Linked DNA regions of Methylosinus trichosporium OB3b. The protein of the gene in region 2 interacts with the protein of the main gene of each other region in a pairwise test. Links are inferred from orthologs where the notes say so. Each region holds a gene or a part of one and is shown on either strand. Other genes may lie near its edges.

The links. The genes of interacting proteins can lie anywhere in the genome.
Region 1: the proteins of eno (region 2) and rpe interact in binary tests that used the Escherichia coli proteins (3 or more experiments, as listed by UniProt). The link is inferred for Methylosinus trichosporium OB3b from one-to-one orthologs.

Annotation. Positions count from the first base shown.
Region 1 is NZ_CP023737.1:3,898,493-3,904,408, forward strand. What follows is about bases 1,683-4,640. They hold rpe (ribulose-phosphate 3-epimerase), read right to left. Parts: upstream 3,523-4,640; coding sequence 2,842-3,522; downstream 1,683-2,841. Other genes in these bases: CQW49_RS18440 (pyruvate kinase), read right to left, coding at 1,683-2,753; CQW49_RS18450 (metallopeptidase domain-containing protein), read left to right, coding at 3,854-4,640. In the rest of the region: CQW49_RS25720 (hypothetical protein), read right to left, coding at 50-466; CQW49_RS25725 (DNA methyltransferase), read right to left, coding at 451-663; more of CQW49_RS18440, read right to left, coding at 1,275-1,682; more of CQW49_RS18450, read left to right, coding at 4,641-5,395; fba (class II fructose-bisphosphate aldolase), read right to left, coding at 5,567-5,916. UniProt on the Escherichia coli protein: Catalyzes the reversible epimerization of D-ribulose 5-phosphate to D-xylulose 5-phosphate.
Region 2 is NZ_CP023737.1:1,778,131-1,783,578, reverse strand. What follows is about bases 1,948-4,938. They hold eno (phosphopyruvate hydratase), read right to left. Parts: upstream 4,090-4,938; coding sequence 2,806-4,089; downstream 1,948-2,805. Other genes in these bases: CQW49_RS08630 (pyrimidine 5'-nucleotidase), read right to left, coding at 4,192-4,938; CQW49_RS08640 (valine--tRNA ligase), read right to left, coding at 1,948-2,639. In the rest of the region: more of CQW49_RS08640, read right to left, coding at 1-1,947; more of CQW49_RS08630, read right to left, coding at 4,939-5,052; argB (acetylglutamate kinase), read right to left, coding at 5,057-5,448. UniProt on the Escherichia coli protein: Catalyzes the reversible conversion of 2-phosphoglycerate (2-PG) into phosphoenolpyruvate (PEP). It is essential for the degradation of carbohydrates via glycolysis.

The sequences.
Region 1 (5,916 bases), 2.1 Mb from region 2 along the record:
CTTTTTGCGTGCCGCAAAAAGCGCCTCAGGATGAGGGCGCAGACTCGCCTCACACCCTGAAAACCTTCATCACCTCGTCGCCGAAGTGATTGATCACCTTCACCGCGATCTTCCCCGTCGCCGGGCGCTCGAACGGCCGCGAGACGTCGCGATACAGCGTCTCCCATGCCTCCTTGTTGATCTCCGCCTGCAAGGCCGTCTTCAGGCTCTTATACGGATCATTCGCGCCGAGAAAATAGGCGTGGCGGACGAAGAAGCTCTCCTCATTGTAATTCGTGTCGACGAACCAGGCGGCGATCCCCTTGGTGTCGTCGCTCCTGATCTCGCCCGTGTTGGGATCGAAGATATCGACGCCCTTCACCTTCACTTTCACCCGCCCGTCGGCCTCGTGCAATATGTCGATGTCCGGCTCGCCGAACACCACGAACAAATTGCCCTTGCCGGTGTTCTTCAGATCGCCGGCCATATGCGCCGGCCCTCGGGCGAGTCGGCGAGGAGATAATAGGGATAGCGCGCGCTCATCAGGCGGGTGCGGGCGAGCGCCAGAGCGACGCGGGAGGTGTCGATGGTGATCCAGCGGCGGCCCCATTGCTCGGCGACATGAGCGCTCGTGCCCGAGCCGCAGGTGGGGTCGAGCACCAGATCGCCGGGGTCGGTGGTCATGAGGATGCAGCGTTGAACCACGTCTGAAATTGTTTTGACGACGTATATTCTGTCTTCTCCAAACCCGGACGGACTGACATCCGTCCAGTTATTTTCGACCTGCGAATAGCTTGACTCAACGTGGTAGTTTTTCCATCTTAAACTGTTACCAACGGCGAACAGTCTCCCCGATTTTGAAAGCCGACTTTCCAGCCCAGCAGCGAAAGACCAACCTCGTTTGCCCGATGGCTGAAATTTCCGTCCATTATGACTGACAATGAATCGGCTGCTTGCCGAGCAAAGCGTCGGCCGAACTTGATAGGGCGACGGCTGCGGTGTCAACTCGGGCGTGCAGCGCGGAAATCTGACCGGCGAGGAAGCGCGCGCGAGTGGGCTCGCTGATTCGCAGGGCCAGAATCAGCGTCGCAGAATGTCTCGATTCCGCAATTGCAGATGGCAATGATTCCAATGATTTGCAGAATTTTGGCTGGGGCGGGAGGATTCGAACCTCCGTATGGCGGAATCAAAATCCGCTGCCTTACCACTTGGCGACGCCCCAACAGCCCGCTTCGTCGAAGGCGGGCGCTCTCCCATAATGCCGGCTCGCCGCCGCCGCAACTCCCTCTCGCCGGTCACCCCCAGGCGTGCAGCGGGGTGAAGCGGGCGAATTTCTTGGATTGATGGCGGTCCATCCGCGCCAGCACGTCGCGCAAAAAAATCACCGCTTCGGGGAGAAAGGGCCCCTTGTTCAGCATCACGCATTCGGCCCGCTGCGCCATCGCCGCGTCGGTCGTCTCGGCGCGGCTCGGCGCGCCGTCGCGGATGAACTGGTCCAGCACCTGCGTCGCCCACACCACCGGCACATGCGCCGCCTCGCACAGCCACAGGATCTCCTCCTGCATCTCCGAGAGCCGGGCGAAGCCGAGCTCGACCGCGAGATCGCCGCGCGCAATCATCACCGCGGTCGGGTGATGCGCCGCCGATGTCGTGATCAGCCGCGGCAGATTGCGCACCGCGAGCGGCGTCTCGATCTTCAGCACCAGCGCCTGCCGCGGCCGCTCCCCGCGCCGCGCCGCGAGATGATCCTGCAGCAGCTCCACATCCGCCGGCTCCTGCACGAAGGAGAAGCCGACGAGATCGGCGAGCTCGGCGACGATGTCGAGATCGGCGAAATCCTTGGGCGTCAGCGGCGGCAGGCGGAGGTCGGTCGTCGGAAAATTCAGCCCCTTCTCGAGCTTCAGCCGCTCGCCCTTGGCGCGCGCGACGAAGACTTCGAGCTCCACCCCGTCCGGCCGCCGGCCGACGACTCGCGCGCCGATCTTCCCGTCATTGATCCACACTTCCGCCCCCGGAGCGAGCTGGTCGACGACTTCCGGAAAGGACGGAAGCGCCGCCACCGGCCCGCGCGTGCGCGGGTCGAGCGTCGTGACCAGGGCGAAGCGGTCGCCGCGAAACAGGCGCAGCTTGTCCGGCGCGCGCAGGCGCTCGATCCGGCATTTGGGCCCGGCGATGTCCATCAGCACGCGGCAGGAGCGGTTCATCTCCGTTTCGGCGGCGCGTATATGGGCGACCATTCGGGCCCAGGCGTCGGCGTCGTCATGTGCGCAATTTATGCGCGCGCAGCCCATGCCCGCCTCCATCAGCCGGCGAAGGAGGCCGGGGTCGCTCGCCGCCTCGCTCGGCAGGGTGACCATCACCACGGCGCGCGGCGTCGCTGGAACGGGGCCGAAGATGAGGTCGCGCGCGGCGAGCAGCGCCTCCTCGCCGGCGCGCATGGCCGCTGGCGGCGGGTAGGGCGCGTCGCCTTCGCCGCAGAGCCGCCGCAGAGTGGCGATGATGGCGTCGAGCGCGGCGAGCACCTTGGCCTCGCTGCGGCCGAGCGAGGAGAGGCCGAGCGCCGCGAGCCGCGTCTGCAGCGCGCTGAGATCGCGCCGCCGCAGCGCGAGATAATGGGCGAGATTCTCCGCCGCCGGCGCGAATCCGCTGCCGGCGACCTCTTCGCCCCAGCCGTGGAGAATCGCGGCGGCGTCGGCGACCACCTCCTCGCGCAGCAGCCGCAGCGCCCTCAGAAGGTCCTCGAGCTCGTTTCGCGTCGCGGTCGGTGAGGTCATTCGTTCGGCGCTCGTCGGGTTGCGTGTCGACCTCTCGTCCGCCATTGTGACGATAGCGTCTCGAGGGCTCGCGACAGGACGCCGCGCCTCATGCGATCATGGCGCCGGCGGCGTCCGCCGCCTGTCGCAGAGTCGCGAGGTTGTGCGCATAGGCGTCGGCGCCGCCGGCGAAGGCCGCCGAGCCGGCGACGAGCGTGTCCGCTCCCGCCTCGACGATCGCCGTCGTGGTCGCCGGCGTCACGCCGCCGTCCACCTGGAGGCGGATGGGGCGCCGCCCGATCATCTCGCGAATGGCGCGGATCTTGGCGAGCTGACTGTGGATGAAGCTCTGGCCGCCGAAGCCGGGGTCGACGGTCATCACCAGAATGAGATCGACGTCGTCGAGAACATGGACGAGCGCAGTCTCGTGCGTCGCCGGATTGAGCGAGACGCCCGCCTTCTTGCCGCGCGCGCGGATCGCCTGCAGCGTGCGATGTAGATGCGGCCCGCCCTCGGCATGGGCGGTGATGATGTCGGCGCCGGCCTCGGCGAAGGCGCCGATATAGGGATCGGCCGGCGCGATCATCAGATGCGCGTCGAGCGGCAGCTTCGTCACGCGCCGAAGCGCCGCCACGACGCCGGGGCCGAAAGTGATATTGGGCACGAAATGCCCGTCCATCACGTCGAGATGCAGCCAGTCCGCGCCGGCCGCCTCCATCGCGCGGGCTTCGTCCCCGAGGCGCGCGAAATCGGCGGAGAGGATGCTGGGGGCGAGGAGAACTTCTGCCATTGACGCGTAGCGCTCCGGTGAAGGAGGATCGAGGCCCGATGCAGGAGCCTTCGACCGGGGGAGGGGCGTCGGCGGCGCGCGAGCGCGCATGCGCCCGGTCGTCGTAGACTGTGGTCGCGTCGCTCCGACGGCGCAGGCGTTCAGGCTCCCGCCGGCGAGGAAACGACGCCTCGGACAGAACTTATCATATCGGCCGCAGTTCCCGCGAGGCCGATGAAATCGGGCGCTTTCGTCGGCTGCGCGGCGTCAGAATTGGGCAAGGCGCCGGGCGCATCATTGAAACGCATTTTCGAGCGATTGTTCGGCCGCTGGCCGCGAGGGGGGTAGGTTGATGACATTTTGCCGATTTGTCGCCGCGACGGCGTTCGCGGCCGCAGCGATCGTTTCGTCGCCGGGCGGCGCGCGGGCGCAGAGCGCCGCGCCCGCGCTCGAAGGAAGCCTGCTGGTGCGCTGGGCCGATCCGCGACCGGGCCAGACCGGGGGTGATATGCGCTTCGCGCTCGCGCGGCCCGACGGCTCGGTCACGCCGCTCACGGTCGCTCCGGCGGATCGCGCCTTTGCGATCGGGGCCTTCGGCAAGACTGTGCGGGTGGAGACGCATGATGCGCAAGCGATGGCGGGCGCTCCAGTCGTCGCGGAGAAGATCACGGTTCTCGGGGCCGAGAAGGAAGCGCTGGAGCCTGCCGCCGCCGTCACCAAGCGCGTGCTGTTCATTCTGCTGCGCTTCAAGGGCGATGCGCAGAAGCCGCATGCGCCGGCTTTCTACGCCGGCCTCACCAATCCGCTGCTGCCCGACAGCGCGCTGAAAACGCCGGCGACGATCAACGGCTTCTACAGCGTGACCTCCTATAAGAAGCTGCTGTGGAGCGGCGATGTCGCCGGCGTCGGCGGCTTGACGGCGACCGATTGGCTGACGCTGCCGCGCACCAAGACGGAATACGCCGATTGCGGCTGGTCCGGCGTCTGCGCCGATCTCGATCTCCTCGCCGATGATGCGATGAAGCTCGCCAAGGGGCAGGGCGTCGACGTCTCCGGCTATGACAATGTGAATCTCGTCCTCAACAATGATCTCGACTGCTGCGCCTGGGGCGGCGGCTTCGTGTTCGAGAACAAGGTCTATGGCGCAACCTGGGAGCCGCCGTGGGGACAGGAGGCGGCGACCTATGTCCATGAGATGGGGCACAGCCTCGGCCTGCCGCATTCGGGCTGGGTCTATTACGCCTATGACAGCCCTTGGGACGAGATGAGCTCCGGCTCCACCGCCAAATTCCTCACCTGCGGCTCCTACAATTCCGCCAATAGCGCGAATGCGACGCAGACGCTCACCTGCAGAGCGCCCGGCGGCGGCTTCATCTCCGCGCATAAGGACAAGCTCGGCTGGATTCCGGCGGCCAACAAGCTCGTCGTCGACAAGATTTCGACGCAGACGGTGGCGCTCGAGGGGGAGGCCTCGCCCTTGGGCTCGCGGCTCAAGATGATCAAGATTTGCCTTGTCGGCCAGCCCTGCGACGGCGCCTCGGCGCATTATCTGACGGTCGAGGCGCGGGTGAAGACCGTCGCTTACGACAAGGGCTTGCCGGGCGAGGGAATCATCGTCCATGATTTTCGCGCCAATCGCGCGCCGCGAGGCGTCGGCAACGCCTGCTTCTTCAACTCGACGAGCGGCTGGGCGGTGCCGGCGGACGCCACCGTCAATGATTATCGCGGCGCGCCGAATTGCGACGCCGGCGGTCGCGTCTATCCGAAATATGCGCTGTTCAATGCGCAATATCCGGTCGGGCGATTCTACAATTCGACGACCTATGGAATCCGCGTCGACGTGCTGAGCCGGTCGGGGTCGGTCTTCAACGTCAAGGTCACGCGCTCGAAGTGACTCGCGCGCCTTCAGGCTCGCAATTCGCCGCAATTCCAACGGAAGCCAAGTCCGTCATTGCGAGCGTAGCGAAGCAATCCAGCGCCGTGGGGCGGCCCCTGGGTTGCTTCGTCGCTTCGCTCCTCGCAATGACGGCGCTCCATCATTGCGGCTTCTCCTGACGCAGTCGAATTACTCCGCCGCCTTCTTGGTCGAGAATTGCGGATCGAGCGCGCCCGAGGCGTAGCGCTTGGCCATTTCCGCCAGCGGCACGGGCTTGATCTTCGAGGCCATGCCGGCGGCGCCGAACTCCTCATAGCGCTGCTTGCAGACCTTGCGCATCGCTTCCTGCGCCGGCTTCAGATATTTACGCGGGTCGAATTCGCCCTTGTTTTTCAGCAGAGTGGAGCGGATCGACGCCGTCACGGCGATGCGACAATCGGTGTCGATGTTGATCTTGCGCACGCCGAATTTGATGCCGCGCTGAATCTCTTCGACCGGCACGCCCCATGTCTGCGGCATCTCGCCGCCGGCCGCATTGA
Region 2 (5,448 bases):
TCGATCACCTCTTCCGGAGCACGCGCCAGGAAGTCGGCGTTGGCGAGCTTGGCCTCGATCTTCTTCACATCGCCCTCGAGCTTCGCCGTCTCCTTGACGAGCCGGATCTTCTCGGCGGCGAAATCGATCATCCCTTCGAGTGGAATGGCGGCGAGCACGCCGCGCACCAACAGCTGCGCGCTGCTCTTGGGCGCTGTATCGGAAAAGCCGATCGAGGAGAGACGCGCGAGCTTGCGCGCGGTGTCGCCCCAAACGGAAATGCGCGCCTCGACCTCGGCGCCGGCGGCGACCAGCACCAGAGGCGCCTCGGCGCCGGCGGCGAGATTGAGCTCGGAACGTACCGAGCGCACCTCCGAGACGAGGTCGACCACCCAGCCGATCTCCGCTTCGGCGGCCGCGTCGCGCAGCCCCGTCAGCGCGGGCCAGGGGGCGAGCGCCAGCGGGGTCTCGCGCGGCGGGCCTTCCAGGCCCTTCACGCCCCACAGCTCCTCGGTGAGGAAGGGCATGAAAGGATGCAGCAGCGCATAGATCTGGTCGAGCGTGAAAGCGGCGGCGGCGCGCGTCTCGTCCTTGGCGGCGCCGTCCTCGCCCTGCAGCAGCGGTTTTGCCAGCTCCAGATACCAGTCGCAGAACACGTTCCAGACGAAGCGATAGGCGGCGCCGGCGGCATCGTTGAAGCGATAGGCCTCGATCGCGGCGCCGATCTCCTCCGCCGCGCGCGCGGCTTCGCTCACGATCCAGCGGTTCAGCGTGATCTCGTTGCGCGCCGGATCATAGCCGGGAACACGCGCGCAGCCGTTGATCTCGGCGAAACGGGAGGCGTTCCACAGCTTGGTCGCGAAATTGCGATAGCCTTCGACGCGCTGCGTCGCCAGCTTGATGTCGCGGCCCTGCGCGGCCATTGCCGCCAGAGTGAAGCGCAGCGCGTCGGCGCCATAGTCGTTGATGAGATGCAGCGGGTCGATGACATTGCCCTTCGACTTCGACATCTTGGCGCCCTTCTCGTCGCGGACGAGGGCGTGGATATAGACGTCGTGGAAGGGGACCTCTTTTTTGAAATAGAGGCCCATCATCATCATGCGCGCGACCCAGAAGAAGATGATGTCGAAGCCGGTGACGAGCACGTTGGTCGGATAGAAGCGCTCGAGCTCCTTCGTCTCGTCGGGCCAGCCGAGCGTCGAGAACGGCCACAGCGCGGAGGAGAACCAGGTGTCGAGGACGTCTTCGTCGCGTGTCAGCGCCACATCGCGCCCGAGCCGCGCGCGCGCCGCCGCGAGCGCTTCCTCTTCGCTCTCCTCGACAAAGACATTGCCGTCGGCGTCATACCACGCTGGAATGCGATGGCCCCACCACAGCTGGCGCGACACGCACCAGGGCTGTATGTTCTCCAGCCAATCGAAATAGGTCTTCTCCCAATTCTTCGGCACGAAATGGGTGCGGCCCTCGCGGACGGCGGCGAGCGCCGGCTGCGCCAGCGTCTTGGCGTCGACATACCATTGGTCGGTGAGGCGCGGCTCCAGCACGGCGCCGGAGCGGTCGCCATGCGGCACCATATGCTTATGCTCGGACACTTCGGCGAGCAGCTCGCGCTCCTCCATCATCGCCACCACGCGCGCGCGCGCCGCGTTGCGGTCGAGGCCGTGCAGAGCGGCGACGGTCATGTCGAGCTCGGGCGAGGGCGCCACATGCTCGAAGAAATCGTGATTGCCCTCGAGCGTCACGCAGCCTTCGGCGTCGAGCACATTGATGAGCTTCAGCCCGTGGCGGCGGCCGACCTCGAAATCGTTGAAGTCGTGCGCCGGCGTGATCTTCACCGCGCCCGTGCCCTTCTCGGGATCGGAGTATTCGTCGGCGACGATCGGGATCAGGCGTCCGACGAGAGGCAGACGCACATTACGGCCGACGAGTTTCTGATAACGTTCGTCCTCGGGATGCACGGCGACGGCGGTGTCGCCGAGCATGGTCTCGGGGCGCGTCGTCGCGACCGTGATATAGTCGCCGGTCGGCTGGCCGTCCTGATAGACGATCGGATAGCGGAAGTGCCACAGATGCCCCTTCACCTCGATCTGCTGGACCTCGAGGTCCGAGATGGCGGTGAGCAGCTTCGGGTCCCAATTGACGAGGCGCTTGTCCTTATAGATGAGCCCGTCGCGGTGCAGCTGCACGAACACTTTGGCGACGGCGCGCGAAAGTCCCTCGTCGAGCGTGAAGCGCTCGCGCGACCAGTCGCAGGAGGCGCCGAGGCGCTTCAACTGTTCGACGATGACGCCGCCCGACTCCGCCTTCCAGGCCCAGACCTCCTCGAGGAATTTCTCGCGGCCGAGCTCGCGGCGGTGCTGCTGGCGCTCCATCAGCTTGCGCTCGACCACCATTTGCGTCGCTATGCCGGCGTGATCCGTGCCCGGCTGCCAGAGCACGTCGCGGCCGCGCATGCGCTGATAGCGCGCCAGAATGTCCTGCAGCGTGTTGTTGAGCGCATGGCCCATATGCAATGAGCCGGTGACGTTCGGCGGCGGAATGACGATGGAAAAAGGCTCGGCGCCGGCGCGCTCGGGCCGGCCGGCGCGAAAGGCGCCGGTCGCCTCCCACAGCTCGCGCATCCGCGATTCGATGGCGGCGGGATCGAAGGTTTTTTCCATAGGCATGGGATAGGGCCGGTCGGTTTGGCGGCCTCTCGGGCCCCTCCCGACCCTCTCCCTTGTCGCGGGAGAGAGAGCAGTTTCGGCCCTTCACCGAGGTCGCTGCGAAGCGCTGATCGTGAGCGTCAACCCTCTCCCGCGGAGCGGGGGAGGGACGGGGAGGGGGCTAAGCCAGCCCCTTCAACGCATTGCGGCCGGCGTAGATCGCCGCCGGTCCGAGCTCCTCCTCGATGCGGATGAGCTGATTGTATTTGGCGACCCGGTCCGAGCGGGCGAGCGAGCCGGTCTTGATCTGGCCGCTGTTGGTGGCGACCGAAATATCGGCGATCGTCGAATCCTCGGTCTCGCCGGAGCGATGCGAGATCACCGTCGTATAGGCGGCGCGATGCGCCATCTCGACGGCGGCGAGCGTCTCGGTCAGCGTGCCGATCTGATTGACCTTCACCAGCAGCGAATTGGCGACATCCTCGTCGATGCCGCGCGACAGCCGATCGACATTGGTGACGAAGATGTCGTCGCCAACGAGCTGGATCTTGTCGCCGAGCGTGTCGGTCAGCAGGCGCCAGCCCTCCCAATCATCCTCGGCCATGCCGTCCTCGATCGTGACGATCGGATAGGAGTCGGCGAGCTTGGCGAGATAGGCGACCTGCTCCTCGATCGAGCGCGACAGCTTCTCGCCCTCATAGACATATTTGCCGTCCTTGAAGAACTCTGTCGCGGCGCAATCGGCGCCGAGATAGATGTCCTCGCCCGGCACGAAGCCCGCGGCTGCGATCGCCTCGACGATGATGTCGAGGGCCGCCTCGGCGGAGGGGAGGTTGGGGGCGAAGCCGCCCTCGTCGCCGACCGATGTCGAGAGGCCCGCTTTCTTCAGCGCGGCTTTCAGCGTGTGGAACACTTCCGCGCCCCAGCGCACCGCCTCGCGCAACGTCGGCGCGCCCACCGGCAGGATCATGAACTCCTGGAAATCGATCGGATTGTCGGCGTGGACGCCGCCATTGATGATGTTCATCATCGGCACCGGCAGCACGCGCGCCTGCACGCCGCCGATATAGCGGTAGAGCGGCAGCGAGGCGGCCTCGGCGGCGGCCTTGGCGACGGCGAGCGAGACGCCGAGAATGGCGTTGGCGCCGAGCCGCGATTTGTTCGGCGTGTCGTCGAGCTCGATCAGCGCCTCGTCGATCGTCGCCTGCTCCTCGGCCTCCATGCCCATCAGCTCGGAGGCGATCTCGTCGTTGACGCTCTGCACGGCGCCGAGCACGCCCTTGCCGAGAAAGCGCTTCTTGTCGCCGTCGCGCTTCTCCACCGCTTCATGCGCGCCGGTCGAGGCGCCGGAGGGAACGGCGGCGCGGCCCGAGGAGCCGTCCTCCAGCGTGACTTCGACCTCGACCGTGGGATTGCCGCGCGAATCGAGAATTTCACGGGCGTGAATATCGATGATTTCGGTCATGCCGGGCCTCATGCGTCGTTCTGACGGAATTTGGCGCGTTGTAGACCGATCTGCGCCGAGGCGAAAGCCTCGAAAGCCGCCGCCTCGAGCTTTTGCGTGAAGCTATCGGGACTGGAGCCCTTCGAGAAATGCGGTGAGATCGCTGGTCGAAAAATCGACATGGGGCTCACGGCCATGGGCGATCTCCCAGGGCTCGCGGCAGTCCTCGCCGCCTTGCTCGGGCGTCACCAGAACCGTGGTCATGCCGCGCCGATGCGGGACGACGAGATTGCGCGCGAGATCCTCGAACAGAACCGCGCGCGTCGGCTCCACCGCATGGCGGTCGAAGAAGCGCTCATAGGCTTCTTCATGCGGCTTGGCGACGAATTTTGCGGCGATGATGTCGAACACATCCTCGAACACATGGTCGAGACCGAGGCGCCGGGCCGTCTCCAGCGCGTGATGGCGCGAGCCATTGGTGAGAATGAGCTTGCGGCCGGGCAGCGCGGCGATGGCGCTCGCCAGCAGCGGGGCGGGCGGCAGCGAGGAGCGGTCGACGTCATGGACGAAGGCGAGGAAGGCGTCGGCGTCGACGCCATGCTCGGTCATCAGCCCGCGCAAGGTCGTGCCATAGCGATGGTAGTAATGCTTCTGCAGGGCGCGGCAGGAAACGCCGTCGAGCCCGAACATGCGGATCATATAGAGCGTGATCCGCTGGTCGATCTTCGGCCACAGGTCGCAGGAGGCGGGATAGAGGGTGTTGTCGAGATCGAACACCCAAGTATCGATATGAGCGAATCTGTCGGCGTCGGTCATGGCGAGCGAAGCGAAGCAATCGAGAGGCCGCCCCACGGCTATGGATTGCTTCGTCGCTTCGCTCCTCGCAATGACGCCCGCCTCGTCATTGCGAGCGGAGCGAAGCAATCCGGAGCCGCGGGGTGGTCCCTCGTCGGCGTCCTCGCTCGGCTCCACGCAATGGGTCAAATCCTCACCTCGTGATCAGCGTGCCCGCGCCATGATCGGTCAGAAGCTCTATCAGCACGGCGTGCGGCAGCTTGCCGTCGAGGATCACGACGCCCTCGACGCCGCGCTCGATCGCATACATGCAGGTCTCGACCTTGGGGATCATGCCGCCGGTGATGGTGCCGTCGGCGACGAGGCCGGGAATGTCGGAAACCTTCAGCTCCTTGATGAGCTGCTTGTTCTTGTCGAGCACGCCGGGCACGTCGGTGAGGAACAAGAGGCGCTTGGCGCCGAGCGCGCCGGCGATGGCGCCGGCGAAAGTGTCGGCGTTGATGTTGTAGGTCTCGCCGTCCTCGCCCTGCGCCACCGGCGCCAGCACCGGGATCAGCTCGCGGCCGAGCACCTGCTCGAGCACAA